Regions from separate parts of the Enterococcus sp. AAFC-DPL-6103 genome, predicted to be linked through region 1. Evidence: riboswitches for the same ligand, from Rfam matches in the RefSeq annotation. Region 1 holds a riboswitch; the other holds the start of a gene.

Region 1 (7,688 bases):
CCTTGTACAAGATTATTAAATAATGCCATAATGTTGCCTCCTAGGTTGTATTTTTTGTTTCCACAATGAGCATGGTCAACTAGTTAGCTAATCATACCTTATTTTATCGTACCATGTCAGGCATATTTTTGGTTCTAAAGTTGTTCTTTATTATTAAAAACTGAATCAAATGGCTAAGTGGTGCTATAATAAACTTATGATAATTGAAATGAGGTCTGTGAAATAATGAATGAAACATTTTTGGAAGTAATGAAACATGAAGGAGTAGTGACAATAATTTCTTCGAGCAAAGAAACTCCAGGATTTCATGCAGTGAATACTTGGAACAGCTATGTTCAAATCAGTGACGATGAATTATATATCCCTGCGGCTGGGATGCACAGTGTCCAACAGGATATCGAAAAAAATAATCATGTAACGCTAACGGTTGGAAGCAAAGAAGTCATCGGTACGGTGGGACATGGCGCAGGATTCCACTTACATGGAACAGCCAATTTTATCACAGAAGGACCAATTTTTGATGAAATGAAGGAAAAGTTTCCTTTTTTAAGCCGTGTATTGCAAATAACTGTTACTGATATTGAGCAAAAAATCTAACAAAAAAGGACCAGCTCTCAATGGGTAGTCCTTTTTTGTTAGATTTAACCAAGTATTCAAAACAGCATAGCTCTAAAACATCACAATGAGTTCACCTGATAATAAATTTGTTTTGGAAGCATTCAAAACAGCATAGCTCTAAAACGACAACGTACAGATTATCTTCAGTAATCGGGTTTTGGAAGCATTCAAAACAGCATAGCTCTAAAACCTCGGATCAAAATTTTTGAGGTTCCGTAATCGCACTATTTGCCCATAGCGAGGCTCCAGTTTGAATGCTTCTTTATACTTATTTAGTAATCTGTTGGTTATTTGAATGTCAACGAACAGTTTTCTTTAGTATAACATAAACTGACTTTCTGTTATGACCAGTTTTTTAGTTGCTGAATGAGTCGAAGCTACAAAAAATATTTTTTAATGATCCAACAAATCAAGATCGTAATCAAATCCGTTTTCGTCACTTAGTTTTTTATAAAATTCACCACTTTTTTTGATTGTTCGTTTTTGCGTAGGTAAATCTAAGGAAACTAATCCGTAACGATTTTTGTAAGAATTGATCCATGACCAACAGTCAATGAACGTCCATAGATGATAGCCCTTGATGTTACATCCGTCATTAATTGCTTTCCAAAGATAAGCTAAGTGGTCTTGAATAAATTCAATGCGGTACTCATCGATTACTTGCCCAGTTTCGTCCATAAATCGTTCTTCATTGGCAACCCCCATCCCATTTTCGGAGATGAATGCCTCAATGTTTCCATAGTTATTCTTGATATCCATACATAAATCATAGATTCCTTTTTCATAAATTTCCCAACCACGATATTCATTCATACGACGTCCAGGCATTATATGATTCTCAAAGAACCATTCAGGTAGGAAAGGGCCTTCTGGATTAATTGCTGTGAGGCGAGCTTTTACTCTGCGAGGTTCATAGTAGTTCAACCCTAAAATTTGGGCGGTATTTTCTTGAATCGTTGCTAGATCTTCTTGAGTAAAGTCGAGCGGCAACTGGTCATATTTGTTTAAAAGTTCTACTAATTTTGGTGGAAAGTTTCCTTTTACCATTGGATCTAAAAAACTTCGCGTATAAAATAAGTCTGCAATCTCTGCGGCTTTGACGTCAGTAGGATTCTGACTTCGTGGGAAGGTCGGGCTAAGATTTAAAATGACACCAATCTTGCTTGATAACTTGTAAGTTTTAAAAACTTCAATTGCTTTTGCATGTGCTAAGATTGTAAAGAATGCAGCTTGACTTCCACGTTTAAAGTCAATCAGATTTGGGTAATGAAAGTCTTCTAAGTAGGAGCCAAGAATGGGCCCAAGTGGTTCGTTAAACGTAAACCAATGAAAGACTAAATCGCCAAATTCTTCAAAACATGTTTTTGCAAAATGGACATAGGCATCAACGACATCTCGTGATTCCCAACCACCTTTGTCTTGTAGCTTAGCAGGCATATCAAAATGATAAAGATTAGCAAAAACTTTTATTCCGTTTTGATTCATTTCGGTAAATAAATCACGATAGAAAGCAATCGCTTGTGGATTAACTTCTCCTACGCCATCATGTGGAAACATTCTTGCCCAAGAAATAGATACCCGAAAAGAATTATGTCCAGTTTGTTTCATTAACTGAATATCTTCTTTGTAACGATGGATATGATCGCTTGTGATTTCTGAGCTGATTCTTTGGTAGAAGCGATTAGGTTGTTCTTTGTACCAACGTTCCCAAACAGTTTCAGCTTTTCCTGTTTCGCCACGCCCTTCAGCTTGCTCAGCAGACCACGCAGATCCCCACCAAAAGTTTTCTGGGAATGATAATTTTTTGATTGTACTCATTGATAGACCTCCTTTAAATTCATTCCAATCATAACATCGCTTTCAAATAAAATAAATACTTTTTATATAAAATATATATCTTTATCGATAGAGCTTGTTTTTTTTAGTTAAAAATAGCTAAAAGTATGGTAAAGTATAGAAGAAGCTATTGTTTTAAGTGGAAGGAGGATACGTATGAAACAAATTCCCAAATATATGGAAATTTATTTAGATGTTAAACGGAAAATCATGGATGATGGGTATCAGGTTGGCACCAAATTACCGACTGGTGACCAATTAGCAGAAGAATATGGAACAAGCAAATTAACTGTAAAAAAGGGGATTGATTTATTAGTATCGGAAGGTGTTTTGCGGACGCGTAGCGGATTTGGTACAGAAGTTTTGCGTAAACCAATTGATAATTCAAAAGTTTTTGGTCCAAACGAAGGTTTACTGAGCACGATGGGGGAAGAACATGTGGACTCTGAGATCCATACTTTTTCGATTGAACTTCCTTCAAATGAGGTGGCAGAAATGCTACAAATCAGCGAGAAAGATTACATTTACAATATTATCCGGAGTCGATTCATAGACCACCAACCTTATTCAATTGAACAAACATTTATGCCACTGGCTATTATACCTGGGCTGGAACCTAAGCATTTGAAAAAATCAGTTTATGCTTATATCACAGACGAATTAAATCTGGAAATAAAGTCCTCTCATTTGTGGATCAAGGGAGATGTGGCTAATGAGTTTGATGCAAAAATCCTAAATATCGATCCTGGTGAATTTATGATTGAAGTAGATAAAGTTGTCTCGTTGTCCTCAGGAGTACCGTTTGAATATTCTTTATCTAGACATATTTACAAGGACTTTGTTTTTGAAGCAATCTTTGTTGAAAAATAAAAATCGCATATTCAACTAAAATAAACAGCAAGTTAAGTCTATTTCTTGCTGTTTATTTTTTATTTTTGCAAAAGTATATATTTTTTAAAAAAGATATTTACTTTACTTAGAAGACGAGTTATTATCTAGAGGAAGGCAATCGCTTACAAACAAAGGGGGAGAGTTTTATGGGTAAAAGTAAAAAAGAGGTCATCCTTGAAAAATTTGGGATAATCGCAACAAGATTAGGAAATCAGATTCACTTACGAACACTGCGAGACGCATTTGCAACGTTCATGCCGTTTATGATGTTAGCTGGGTTTGTTACTTTGATTAACTATGTCATATTGGAGCCAACAGGTTTTTTAGGTCACTTTATTCGGCCCGAAACTTTATCAACGATTCAAGAAATCGGAATTTCAATTAGCAACGGTACACTGAGTATTACAACGTTATTAGTTGTAGCAGCAGTCTCTTATCATATGTGTGTTAGCCGCAATTATCAAAATTCAATCGCTGCAGTGCTAGTTGCTATTTCTACTTTCATTGTTCTCACACCAATGGTTATGATGTTTACTCCAGAAAATAGTCAAAAAGCAATAGAAGTGAATGGCGTGATTCCGATTGCTTACACCGGAGCTTCAGGCATGTTTGTCGGTATTTTTGTCGGCCTTGCAGCCACCGAATTATTTATCAAATTATCTAAAAATGAAAAACTTCAGATCAATTTATCTGGCAATATTCCGCCAGCTGTTCTGAAATCATTTAATGTCTTGATTCCGATTATGTTGACCATTACCATATTCGCAATTGGTTCATTTACTATCAATCAGTTATTCCATATGGATGTCAATACATTGATCACAACGATTATTACAAAACCTTTGAGCAAAATCACTACTGGGCTACCAGGATTCTTATTGTTAACATCCATTGCAAATTTATTTTTTGGTTTTGGCATTCATCAGGCTGTCATTTCTGGTTCATTACTCGATCCTTTTTTGATTCAAAATATGCAAGAAAACATGGCTGCCTACGCTAATAAAGAAGAGATTCCTCACATCATCAACATGGCTTTCAAAGATACGTTTGCTGTAATGGGCGGCTCTGGTAATACGATTGCCTTACTTATTGCGATTTTTATTTTTAGTCGTCGTAAAGACTACAAAGACTTTGCTAAATTATCTGTTACACCCGCTATTTTCAATATCAGCGAGCCGATTATTTTTGGGTTACCCATTGTGTTTAATATTAGCTTGATTATTCCATTCGTTTTAGCACCAATATTTTCACTAACTGTTGCTTATTTTGCAACAGCAGTTGGATTGATCAATCACGTCGTTGTCCAAATTCCTTGGACGACACCGCCAATCATTTCTGGGTTCTTAGCGACTGGTGGGGATTGGCGTGCTGCAGTTCTTCAAATTCTGATTATTGCTGCCAGTGTGTTCATCTACTTACCGTTTTTACGTATTGACGAAAAAGTTACGTCGAATATGACAAAATAACTTTCAAATAGCTTAAAAAAAGCGAACAGCCAATTGTTCGCTTTTTGTTTGCTTAAACAAAAAATTTCTTTTCACTTCTGACAAAAGAAAAAATATGTTATGCTAGATAAGTAAAAAATAATAGAATCTACTCACAAAGGGGAGCCTTTCGAGGCTGAGAATGAGTTTACTCTAAACCCTCCGTACCTGTTTCGGTCATACGAACGTAGGAATTGTGACGAGTGGAAGTGTAGCTAACACTTCTCCTTTGTGAATTGTGATGATTCTAAAGGAGGAGTTTTTTTATGCATTCAGAAACAAAAGTGTGGATTGAAGGGACGATTATTGCAGCATTAGCGATGGTGCTTTCACTGATTCCACTCGATATTGGAAGCAGTTTTACCTTATCAATTGGACAAATTCCAATAACTATTTATGCTTTACGTAGAGGCTTTAAAGCAGGATTAGGTGCTGGGTTGATTTGGGGATTATTACACTTTTTAATGGGGAAAGTTCAATTTTTGAGTGTCCCACAAGTTTTAATTGAGTATCCAATCGCATTTACCTTTGCTGGGTTTGCTGGAGTGTTTGCCTTGTCCTTACATCGCGCAATGGTGAATGGGGAAACATCCAAAATTTATGGGATCCTAATTGTCTCATCGGTGGTTGGAACCTTCACTCGCTTTTTCTGGCATTTTGTTGCTGGTGGTATTTTTTGGGGGGATTATGCACCGGAAGGGATGAATCCTTGGATATTTTCATTTGTTATGAATGGCGCGAGTGGTTTAGCCACTGCAATTGTCGTCGCAATTGTGGTCGTTATCTGTTATCGAGTAGCACCAAAGCTATTTGATCCACAAAAATAAAACAAAAAAACTCTTAAAAGACTTTTTGTTATCGAAGTCTTTTAAGAGTTTTTTTGTTTATGCCAGCGATTTCTTTGCTAGCTGCGAAGGAGAAAGACCATAATATTTTTTGAAGAGTTTACTAAAATGATACGCATCTTGATAACCTACAGCTTGAGAAATTTCTCTGATTGTTAATTGTTCGTTTGCTAGTAGTTCCTTAGCATGTTTCAGTCGAACTTGGATAAGATAATTGATAGGGCTCATACCCGTAGACTCTTTAAAAACTTTTGATAAATATGTGGGGCTAACATACAACGTGTCAGCTAATTGCTCTAAAGTAATTTCTTGCGTGTGATGATTTTCCAAATAATAAATCGCATGGTTGACTAAATATTGTTTTCGTTTGGCATTTTTTGAAAGTGCCAAAGTGACCGTATTATCTTGCGTTTTTTCTAGACTTCTTAAAATGAGTACTAACATCTCAATGATTAACGCTTTGACCATTAATTGAAATTCTGGTTGTTCTTCACCATATTCTTTGACGAGGCGCCACGCTTTGTCGAGAAACTCCCATTGATATTCTCCAAGATTAAGAATTGCATTTTTTGTTGGTAAGTGATTTCTCTTTAGTCCGTCTAATGAAATATTCGTTAACCCAATATGAAGTTGATGAGAATAGGTTCCTTGTTTTTGTTCTTCCCCGTGATGGGTTCCAGGATTAAAGAGCATAATTTGACCAGCATTTAATTGAAATTCTTGTCCTTCGATTGTATAGTTCGCTTGCCCCTCTAACACGATACTGATTTCTAGAAAATCATGGGTATGGCTGTCACTTTTGTTTCCTTGTTCGTTCCAAGGATCAAAAGCATAAATAATTTCTGGGTTAAATATTTGGGCATTTGTATAACTCATGAATGAAAACCCTTTCTTTTAGATTTGATAATATTGTACATCAAAACAAGTAAGAATAACCATTTTCTTTCGAATTTATTAAGGATAAGCTAATACTTGATTGAGAAAAGGCTTTCGTATAGGAGGGAAAATAAAATGAGCAATTATCAATGGATTTGGCAGTATGTAAAGAAATATGCAAATAAAGGATTTCTGGCAATTATTTTTTTAATAATCAATGCGCTTTTAATTGTAGTCAACCCATTAGTGGCTGGTGAGATTGTAGATAAAGTAATTGAAAAAGGGGAAGCAAATTTATTAATTCCGTTATTAGCATTGATGATTGGTATCACGATTTTTCGAACAATCATTCGTTATACTTATCAGATTTTATTTGAACGAATTGGTCAGAACAGTTTGTTCGAGCTACGGCAAGAAATGTATCAAAAATTACAAGAACTTGATTTTGATTTCTTCAATCACACTCGAGTTGGCGACATCATGGCTAGAATGACAGGGGATACAGATGCTATTCGTCATTTTGTTTCGTGGGTAGTCTATAACATCATTGAATGTATTTTATGGTTCAGTATTGCTGTCATCGTAATGGCAACAATTAATTGGCAATTGATGCTGGCACTGGTTGCAGTCACCCCAATCATTTTCTTACTTACTCAAAAGATGTCGAAGCAAGCGCGACCAATCTTTTTTGAGATTCGAGAAAGTTTTTCTCGTCTGAACTCAATGGTTGAAGAGAATATTGGTGGCAATCGTGTCGTCAAAGCATTTGCTAGGGAAGATTTTGAAATTCAAAAATTTGTGGAGCACAACGAAGATTACAAAGCACAGAACATGAAATCAGCTGAAGTTTCTATGAAATATCTCCCTTGGTTAGATGGATTAGCTGGAAGCTTGAATGTGATTACGCTGATTTTAGGCGGGTTATTTGTTATACAAGGAAAGATGACTTTAGGTGACTTGATTGCTTTTAATGGTTTTTTATGGATGCTGAATCAACCGATGAGAATGAGCGGCTGGTTGATTAACGATGTTCAACGTTTTTCGGCAGCTTGTATCAAAATTCGGCAAATGTTAGGAACTAAACCACAAATTCCTGTATTGACTCACAATGAAGTAAAAAAAATCAAAGGTCATGTTG
Region 2 (7,688 bases), 260 kb from region 1:
GCGAAAAAGATTTGTTCAAGCATGGCATATTCTGAGCTTTCATTTAAAACTGCTGCATATATGTAAGATTTTGGAATAGTCACATCTTTTTTTAAAAATATCCCCAGTTTAAATGAAGTCTCAATACTTAAAGGATAAATATACTTATTAATAATTGGAATATCTGTTCGAATCGTTTTTTCAGAATTACCGGTTCGTTCTGCTAGCTCCTCGCTGGTCATCCACTCAGAGTCCCACAATGTTTCAAGAATCGCTAATTGTCGACTTAAACGACTATCTAGACAAGCTCTCATTCTTACACCCCACTCTATAAATAATATGTAACATCATTCAACCATGTAATTTATATGCTTGTGCCGCGTTTTCATTTCAAACATTTCGATAAATAAAAATTAATTGAAATGAAATGATATTTTACAAAAAAGCTGTCCTTTTCCTTGCAAATCAGGACTTTTTAATTTTTTCAAAAAATAGCATCAGCAAAAAATAACAACCAATCATTCAACCAGTTCTTAGCTTCTGTAGAATTATAATTGCTATAAATCGTTTTACAAAATCAATTTTTACCGACTGCCAGGCTATCGAAATGATTAAAAAATTTTTTTCACCGCATAACAAATGGTCGAATATATCCCTTCTTATTTTTAGTAAATTCGTTATTCATTCTTTATTTTCTAACCAAATAATCTCTTAATACAAAGAAATAATAATTAATTTTTTAATTGTTTAGTAATTTTTACATCTTCCTAGCATAATTTTAAAGTTAGCTCCCATGAGTGATTTTTCAGAATATTTGGAAAAACACCCTTAAAAATTATAAAAAGATTAAAATAATTATCTTTCTATGTGATTATTATAACAAAATAAGGTGAATATTCAAATGTTTTTATTTATAAAGGTTATAAAAGCAAAAAATTGAGTAATAAGTTGCCTTATTACTCAATCAAACTTTACTATAATGTCTTTTTCCATCAATCAATTTTTTGTTTTATCATTTAATAAAGATGGCACGAAAAGTATAATCATTGAAATTTACCAGCTAGCTGCTATCTTTTTTAATTTTTTCCGCATTCTCGTATCATTTAATTGCGTGATTAAATCCTTTTGCCTTCTGGTTTCTTGTAGACAGGTACTCGTTGTATTCGAACAAGCCTCTTGATACATCTGTCCTAATAATTCATACTGGTATTTTTTCTCGTAAGTTGAATAGTCTGGCAATATCTCATGAAATTTAGTCATTGAAATTTTATTACTCATGCTTTTAGTGATGTCATATTGAACATTGCACGCATAAAGTTCAAAAACTGACAAAGTTTCTTTAAGAGAATATTGTGTGAGCAAATGATTCATTGATTGATTTTCTTCCCCTACAACATATAGTTCTTCCATTGCTAAGTGAATTAAAAATAATAACTCCTTTTGTTCTTGAGATAACTGGTTGATATTTTTTTCAAATGAATTTTGCATTTTACTTTCCCCCTTACTCATGAATAGTTTTTCTTTTTATGAACGAATGTCTGAGTCACCCTCCCATTTACTACACCTGTCATAAAAAAAAGCCGTGACAAAAACTTGTCACAGCCTTTTAATGTAGAATTCATTTCTCACAGTGAATCAAACTTGATCACTGAAATTCCACGAGACAAGCTTTTCTTCATTTTAACAGAAGTAAAAACTGATAACCTCGTTATTGTCCAACATGACCACTAATATTGCTGACTCACTTAGACATTAAATTTCACCGCTAAGAAATGTTTGAAGATTCTGCGTCATTCTCTTCGCTAAACTCGTCGACTGGATCATTCTTAATTCAGCTAAAGATTGCAAATGACTTGTGACTATCGACTTGTAATCTTCTACCTTTACTTTTTTTCCCAATGCCCATTCGATAGCCGCCACCCCATCTGTTTCGATCAACAAACGATCAAGCGGTACTTTTTTCGCCAATTCTGTGACTGCCTTATTCCGCATCAAATCGATCCCAATGGTGAAATAGCAACCAAGGTCAATATAAGCTTCTTGAAGTGCCATACTTGAATACCAATGAATCAAGTAACGATTGGGATATTTTTTGATCAAGGATAAAATTTCTGCTTCGCATCCTTTTGTATGCAAAACAACTGGTTTTTGGTGTTCCATTGCATAAGTCAGTTGCTGTTTAAAAATAGTCAGCTGTCGTGATATTGGCACTTGTGTCCACACTCTATCTAATCCAATTTCACCAATTATGTTGGCTTTTTCCAAATAAGGTAAGACTTCTTCAAACTGGTAACGATCTGCTTTCCAAGGATGAACACCAAAACTTAACATTTGAAGACGTCCCTCTTTAGTCAATCGCCGATTTTCTTTCCATTCTTCCGGCGAGTCACAATTTAGAATCGTCAATATCTGATGTTTTTGTTGCTGTTGTGCTAATTCTGCACTTCCTGCCAAATGACAATGTCCATCAATCAACATATGTTTCACCTGCTAACAATTGATAGATGTTTTGTTTCAGCATTGCTTGTTCGCCAAGCCAACTCCTTGTTCGTTTTTCTTCTGGTAACTTGATATCTGCAATGATTTGCGCGGGTCGAGCAGACAGCACTAAAATTCGATCGGATAAATAGATTGCTTCTTCGATATCGTGGGTCACTAGTAAAGTAGTCCTCGTTTTTTGTCTTGGTAACTGGAGTAGCCAGTCTTGCATCTGACTTCGAGTCATCGCATCCAACGCACCAAACGGCTCATCTAACAATAAGTAGTCAGCTGGATTCATCATAGTTCGCAATAATGCAACTCGTTGTTTCATACCACCGGAAAGTTGTTCTGGTAAAAAACTACTATATTTTTTCAATCCAAATAATTGCAGTTCTGCCATTACTTTTTCTTGATTGATTTTTTGATGGTTGATTTTTTGATACAATGTGACATTTTGAAAAACACTAGCCCATGGTAATAATAGATCTTCTTGTGGCATATAACTAAACGCTGTATTTAATCCTGTAATTGGTTCCCCATCAACAAAAATATCTCCTGACGTTGGCGTCATTACACCAGTTAAAACTTTCAATAAAGTTGATTTGCCTGCACCACTTGGAGCAATGATCGATACAAACGAATTCTTTTCAACAATAAGATTCATTTCTTTTAAAATCTCTAAGTTATCAATCGTTACAGTTAACTGATTGATTTTAATTGCCACGTCTTTTCCTCCTATTGAATAAATTGATTTGTGAATAATTCTTTTGAATCCACTTTTTCTTTAATTAGCCCACTCTCTTGCATAAAATCAGTATAGTTGTCCCACACGTTTTCTTGCATCAATCCCCATTTCTCTGGTTCATCGGTATAATTTTCTGAAACAAATGCTTGTGACTCTTCCAAGAAACTTAATTGGTTGTCTGATGCGTACTTATGCAAAATTTTTGCACTTGCTTGTGGCTGTTTGATTGCTTCTTGATAACCTTTTTTTGTTGCATCCATAAATTTTCCAACTATTTGGGGCTCTTGTTCTATCATTTTATCACTTGTAATAATAACAGGAGTATAATAATCTAAACGTTCATCTAGTTCTCTCAACGGAAGATAATTCAAGTCAATTTGCGCTTCTTTTGCCTTAATCATATCCCAGCCTTCAAAATACCACTGTAAATCGACACCTTTTCCTAAAGCTTCTGGTCCTTCTCCAGTGCTCCCAACAATTGTTAACTTAGAAAAATCTGCATTATCATGCTCCATAACTGCTTTCAATACCGCTTCTTCACTAGGACTTTGCCAACCTGCATAAGTTTTCCCCTCAAAATCCTTTGGTTTCGTTATCCCGCTGTCTTTCGTTGCGACAAATCCAGAAGTATTGTGTTTCATAATCGTCGCAAGCGCTTTTACCGGAATGGATTGACCATCAGCATGTGCGTAAGTGACATCTTCTTGGTAACTAACGCCGAATTGTGCTTTGTCTGCACCCACTAAACCAATACTTGTCGAATCGTCCCCTGGCTCAATGATATTCACATTCAAACCTGCTTCTTTATAGTAACCTTGTTCTTTGGCAACATAGATACCTGTATGATTCGTATTTGGCACATAGTCTAACACAAGAGTGACATCCGTTAATTTTTTTGTGGTATCCGTATCACTTGCTTCCTGTTTATTTGAACCACACGCGGTAAATAGTAACAAAGCCGGTACTAACCATAACAATTTTTTCATTTTCTTCCTCTTCCTATTCTCTAGTGTACAACCAATAATAATAACTTTTCTTTACTAACACACTTAAGCCATTCAACAACAAACTAAGAACGACCACACAAAGGATTGCTGCGAAAACCTTGTCGATTTGATAACTGTTTTTTACACGAATCATATAGTAACCTAATCCTGACTGTGCGCTTAGCCATTCTCCAACGATTGCACCGCTGACACAATAAGTTGCCGCAACTTTTAGCCCAGAAAAGAACCCCACAAGACCTTCAGGAATTTTGAAGATTCGATAGATCTGTCCTGTGCTTGCCCCCATTGTTCGTAAAAATATAATTTGTTCCCTTGATGCTTTGCTCAATGAATCCGCAAAAGAAACGACTATCGGAAAGTAACTCATCAAGATAACTAAAATCACTTTCGGCATTAGTCCAAAACCAAACCACAACGTAAGTAATGGTCCCAATACCATGATTGGCAAAGTTTGTGACACCACCAAGATAGGATAAATTGCAGTCTTTAATAAGTCATAATAGTCCATCAGCAATGCTGTGAAAAACGCAATGATTCCTGCAATCACTAGGCCTAATAAGGCCTCACTCAAAGTCGTGAGCGAATGAAAAAACAGCGTGTGCCAATCAGCAAACAATGCTTGGAAAACGGCAATTGGACTAGGCAAGATAAAAGTTGGTGTCTGCAAGAGTTGAACACTGACTTGCCAAATCAGTAGCAAAACGCAAATACTGATTGCTGGATATAAATGTTTCTTCAATAGTTCACCTCCTAAATGAATCGAATTTAACACTGGAACAAAAAAACGCTTGTTTGCGGACACAACATAGGTCTCACTTAAACAAGCGTTTGCTATGTTTCTCCCTTCACCAGTATTAACTGACAGGTTCGATGGGTCTAAGTTCACAACTTACTCTCATGCCGTTTACGACATCCCCAGAAACAAGTATTCATTTTTTTCAGTGTAGCATAACAAAATTCGGGCAACAAGCACTTCTTCTTAATTTATCCCTTCACTATTTCAGTAAATAGGGTAAATCACTAGCCAATGTTGGATAACCAAAGATCCATTGATCCACGATTTCTTTCGTCAACTGTTGATTGATAGCTATCGCTAGAAAATCAATCAGTTCATCTGCTTGTTCACTTAGGACGCTGGCACCAATCAAAAAGTTTTCTTTATTAAAAAAAAACTTTGCTTTAGCTAACGGTTCATTTACTCGATGATAAGTAAACCAATCCGTCATTTCTTGGGTAACTGTTACTGTTTGCCTGTCATCTTCGACTTTCGTTACTCCAACAGTTGCAATCTTTGGACTACCGTAAACGATAGTGGGAATGACAGGATACTTAATGGCTTCTTGCAGTTCTTTTGTCACTTTTCTAGCAACATATTGTCCTTCAAATGTCGCCACAGGCGTTAATTTTGGTAACTGTTTCTCAATAATGTCTCCGCAAGCAAAAATTTTGGGATTTGTTGTTTGAAGAAATTCGTTGACCATGATCCCTTTTTTCGTAAAAGCAACATTGGCACGCTCCAAATGTAAAGATTCAACATTTGGTTGGCGACCAGTTGCGCAAAAAATAGCGTCTGCTTCAAACGTTTCTTTCTCAGCAATCAACTGTAATTTTCCATTTTGACGCGTGATTTTTTTTGTATCTACATCAAAAGCAAACTGGATTCCAGCTTTTTTCATTTGAATAATGGCCTCTTGAACCAATTCTTCATCAAATTCTTTTAAAGGTCGCTGATTGTGATGCACGATGGTTACTTCACTCCCCGCCGCGTGAGCAATTGTCGCTAATTCAAAGGAAATATAACCTCCACCAATAAAAATCAGTTGTTTTGGTAAATCGGAAAGCGCTAGAAAATCAGTACTCGTTTGTAAATATTCCTTTCCTTCTATCGGCAAGATCGTTGGACGTTGCCCAGTTGCCAGCACAAAGTGTTTTCCGCGAAATGTTTTTCCTATTACTTCAATCGTTTCTTCGTCAAGAAAACTTGCTGTTCCAGTCAGATGATCGATTCCTGCTTGGCTTAATTCTTTTTGGCGATTTGCAGAGACTGGATCAGTAAATGTTCGTTTAAAAGACTGAAGTTCTTGCCAATTCAATGGTGGTACTTCAGAGAACCCTTTACCAAGCAATTGCTTGACCCGATTACGTGCTTCCACACCACCTATCAAGATTTTTTTGGGATCACATCCTCGATTGGGACATGTCCCTCCCCACAAGTTTTCTTCAATTACTAATACTTGTTGCTGCTTTGCTTTCAACTCATAAGCGGCACTTAATCCAGCCACTCCTGAACCAATCACAATTGCGTCATACTCCTTCATCGTTTGTTCGACTCCTTTCGACTTAAAAATGCAAAGACATCTTGACCAGACAATTCTCCAATAAGCTTTCCTTGATTGATGACTTGAACAACTGGTGCTTGGGCTAATTTTTGATAAGCCTGAGTTAATGGAGCTGTGATCTCAATCATAGGAACATTTTTATCTGTTATTTCTTTGTCATAGAAACCTAAAGCGATCAGTTCTTCCACCAAAATTTCTTTTTGATTGGTTTCTTCAAAAAAGCTTTGAACAAATGCGTTATTTGGTTGCTTCAATAGTTTTTCCGGTGTATCACATTGAATCAACTGACCGTCTTTCATGACACCTATTCGACTACCTAGTTTGACTGCTTCTTCCATATTGTGTGTAACAAAAACGACAGTCGTCCCTAATTCTTGATGTAATGAAAGAACTAATTCTTGCAAGGAAGCACGTGAAAGAGGATCAAGTGCACTAAACGGTTCATCCATCAAAATGATTTCTGGATTGGCAGCAATTGCACGTAGAATACCGATTCGTTGTTGCTCTCCACCAGATAATTCCCGTGGAAAGCGATCTCGATAATCCGTTGGCGAAAGCCCTACTTTTTCCAATAACTGGTCCACTTGTCGTTCCCGTCTTGACTTGTCCCAGCCTAGCATCTCTGGTATCACTTCAATATTTTGTTTAACAGTCATAGTTGGAAATAAAGCGATTTGTTGTAAAACATATCCCATCTTCCACCGCAATTTTTGTAAATTGTAACTAGTTAATTTTTCACCTTTAAAATATATCTCCCCACTCGTTGGCTTGATCAATCCATTGATCATCTTCAGCGTACTTGTTTTTCCACTACCAGACGGGCCAACTAATACGAAAATCTCACCTGGATGAACAACAAAGTTTAGTTGATCAATCACAACTTTTTCAGCAAATTTTTTTTGGACTTGATGAAACTCGATGATTTCTGTCATTTTTCAGCCTCCTTGCTCAACCCAATCGTTACTAAAAACTCGTGGGCGACTTGTGCTGGTTCTCGTTTTTCAACATTTACTTGGTAATTCATCTCAATCATTTCTTCTTCAGTGATTTTCCCACCAAGTTGATTCAAGGCATTCACGATTTCTGGATGTTTATTAGCAAAATTTTCCTTCATTAGAGGTGCACCTTGGTAAGGGG

Evidence for each region. Region 1 has a riboswitch for thiamine pyrophosphate ahead of thiT (energy-coupled thiamine transporter ThiT). Riboswitches for the same ligand answer to the same signal wherever they lie in the genome.
Region 2: linked by a shared signal. The riboswitch ahead of AC4BC3_RS04970 (ABC transporter permease) and the one ahead of thiT (energy-coupled thiamine transporter ThiT) in region 1 are both predicted to bind thiamine pyrophosphate.

Annotation. Positions count from the first base shown of each region.
Region 1 covers NZ_CM177102.1:1,259,188-1,266,875, forward strand. The annotation lists gene AC4BC3_RS06115 (PH domain-containing protein) at 1-29, opposite strand, end outside; gene AC4BC3_RS06120 (pyridoxamine 5'-phosphate oxidase family protein) at 226-597, shown strand; gene AC4BC3_RS06125 (glycoside hydrolase family 1 protein) at 1,012-2,436, opposite strand; gene AC4BC3_RS06130 (GntR family transcriptional regulator) at 2,611-3,324, shown strand; gene AC4BC3_RS06135 (PTS sugar transporter subunit IIC) at 3,492-4,811, shown strand; TPP riboswitch at 4,939-5,040, shown strand; gene thiT (energy-coupled thiamine transporter ThiT) at 5,096-5,656, shown strand; gene AC4BC3_RS06145 (AraC family transcriptional regulator) at 5,714-6,550, opposite strand; gene AC4BC3_RS06150 (ABC transporter ATP-binding protein) at 6,686-7,688, shown strand, end outside.
Region 2 covers NZ_CM177102.1:1,002,106-1,009,793, reverse strand. The annotation lists gene AC4BC3_RS04995 (AcpB/EbpR/MafR family transcriptional regulator) at 1-293, opposite strand, end outside; gene AC4BC3_RS04990 (hypothetical protein) at 1,033-1,467, opposite strand; gene AC4BC3_RS04985 (TatD family hydrolase) at 1,732-2,457, opposite strand; gene AC4BC3_RS04980 (ABC transporter ATP-binding protein) at 2,447-3,184, opposite strand; gene AC4BC3_RS04975 (ABC transporter substrate-binding protein) at 3,196-4,191, opposite strand; gene AC4BC3_RS04970 (ABC transporter permease) at 4,205-4,951, opposite strand; TPP riboswitch at 5,036-5,140, opposite strand; gene AC4BC3_RS04965 (dihydrolipoyl dehydrogenase family protein) at 5,208-6,530, opposite strand; gene AC4BC3_RS04960 (ABC transporter ATP-binding protein) at 6,527-7,483, opposite strand; gene AC4BC3_RS04955 (ABC transporter permease/substrate-binding protein) at 7,480-7,688, opposite strand, start outside.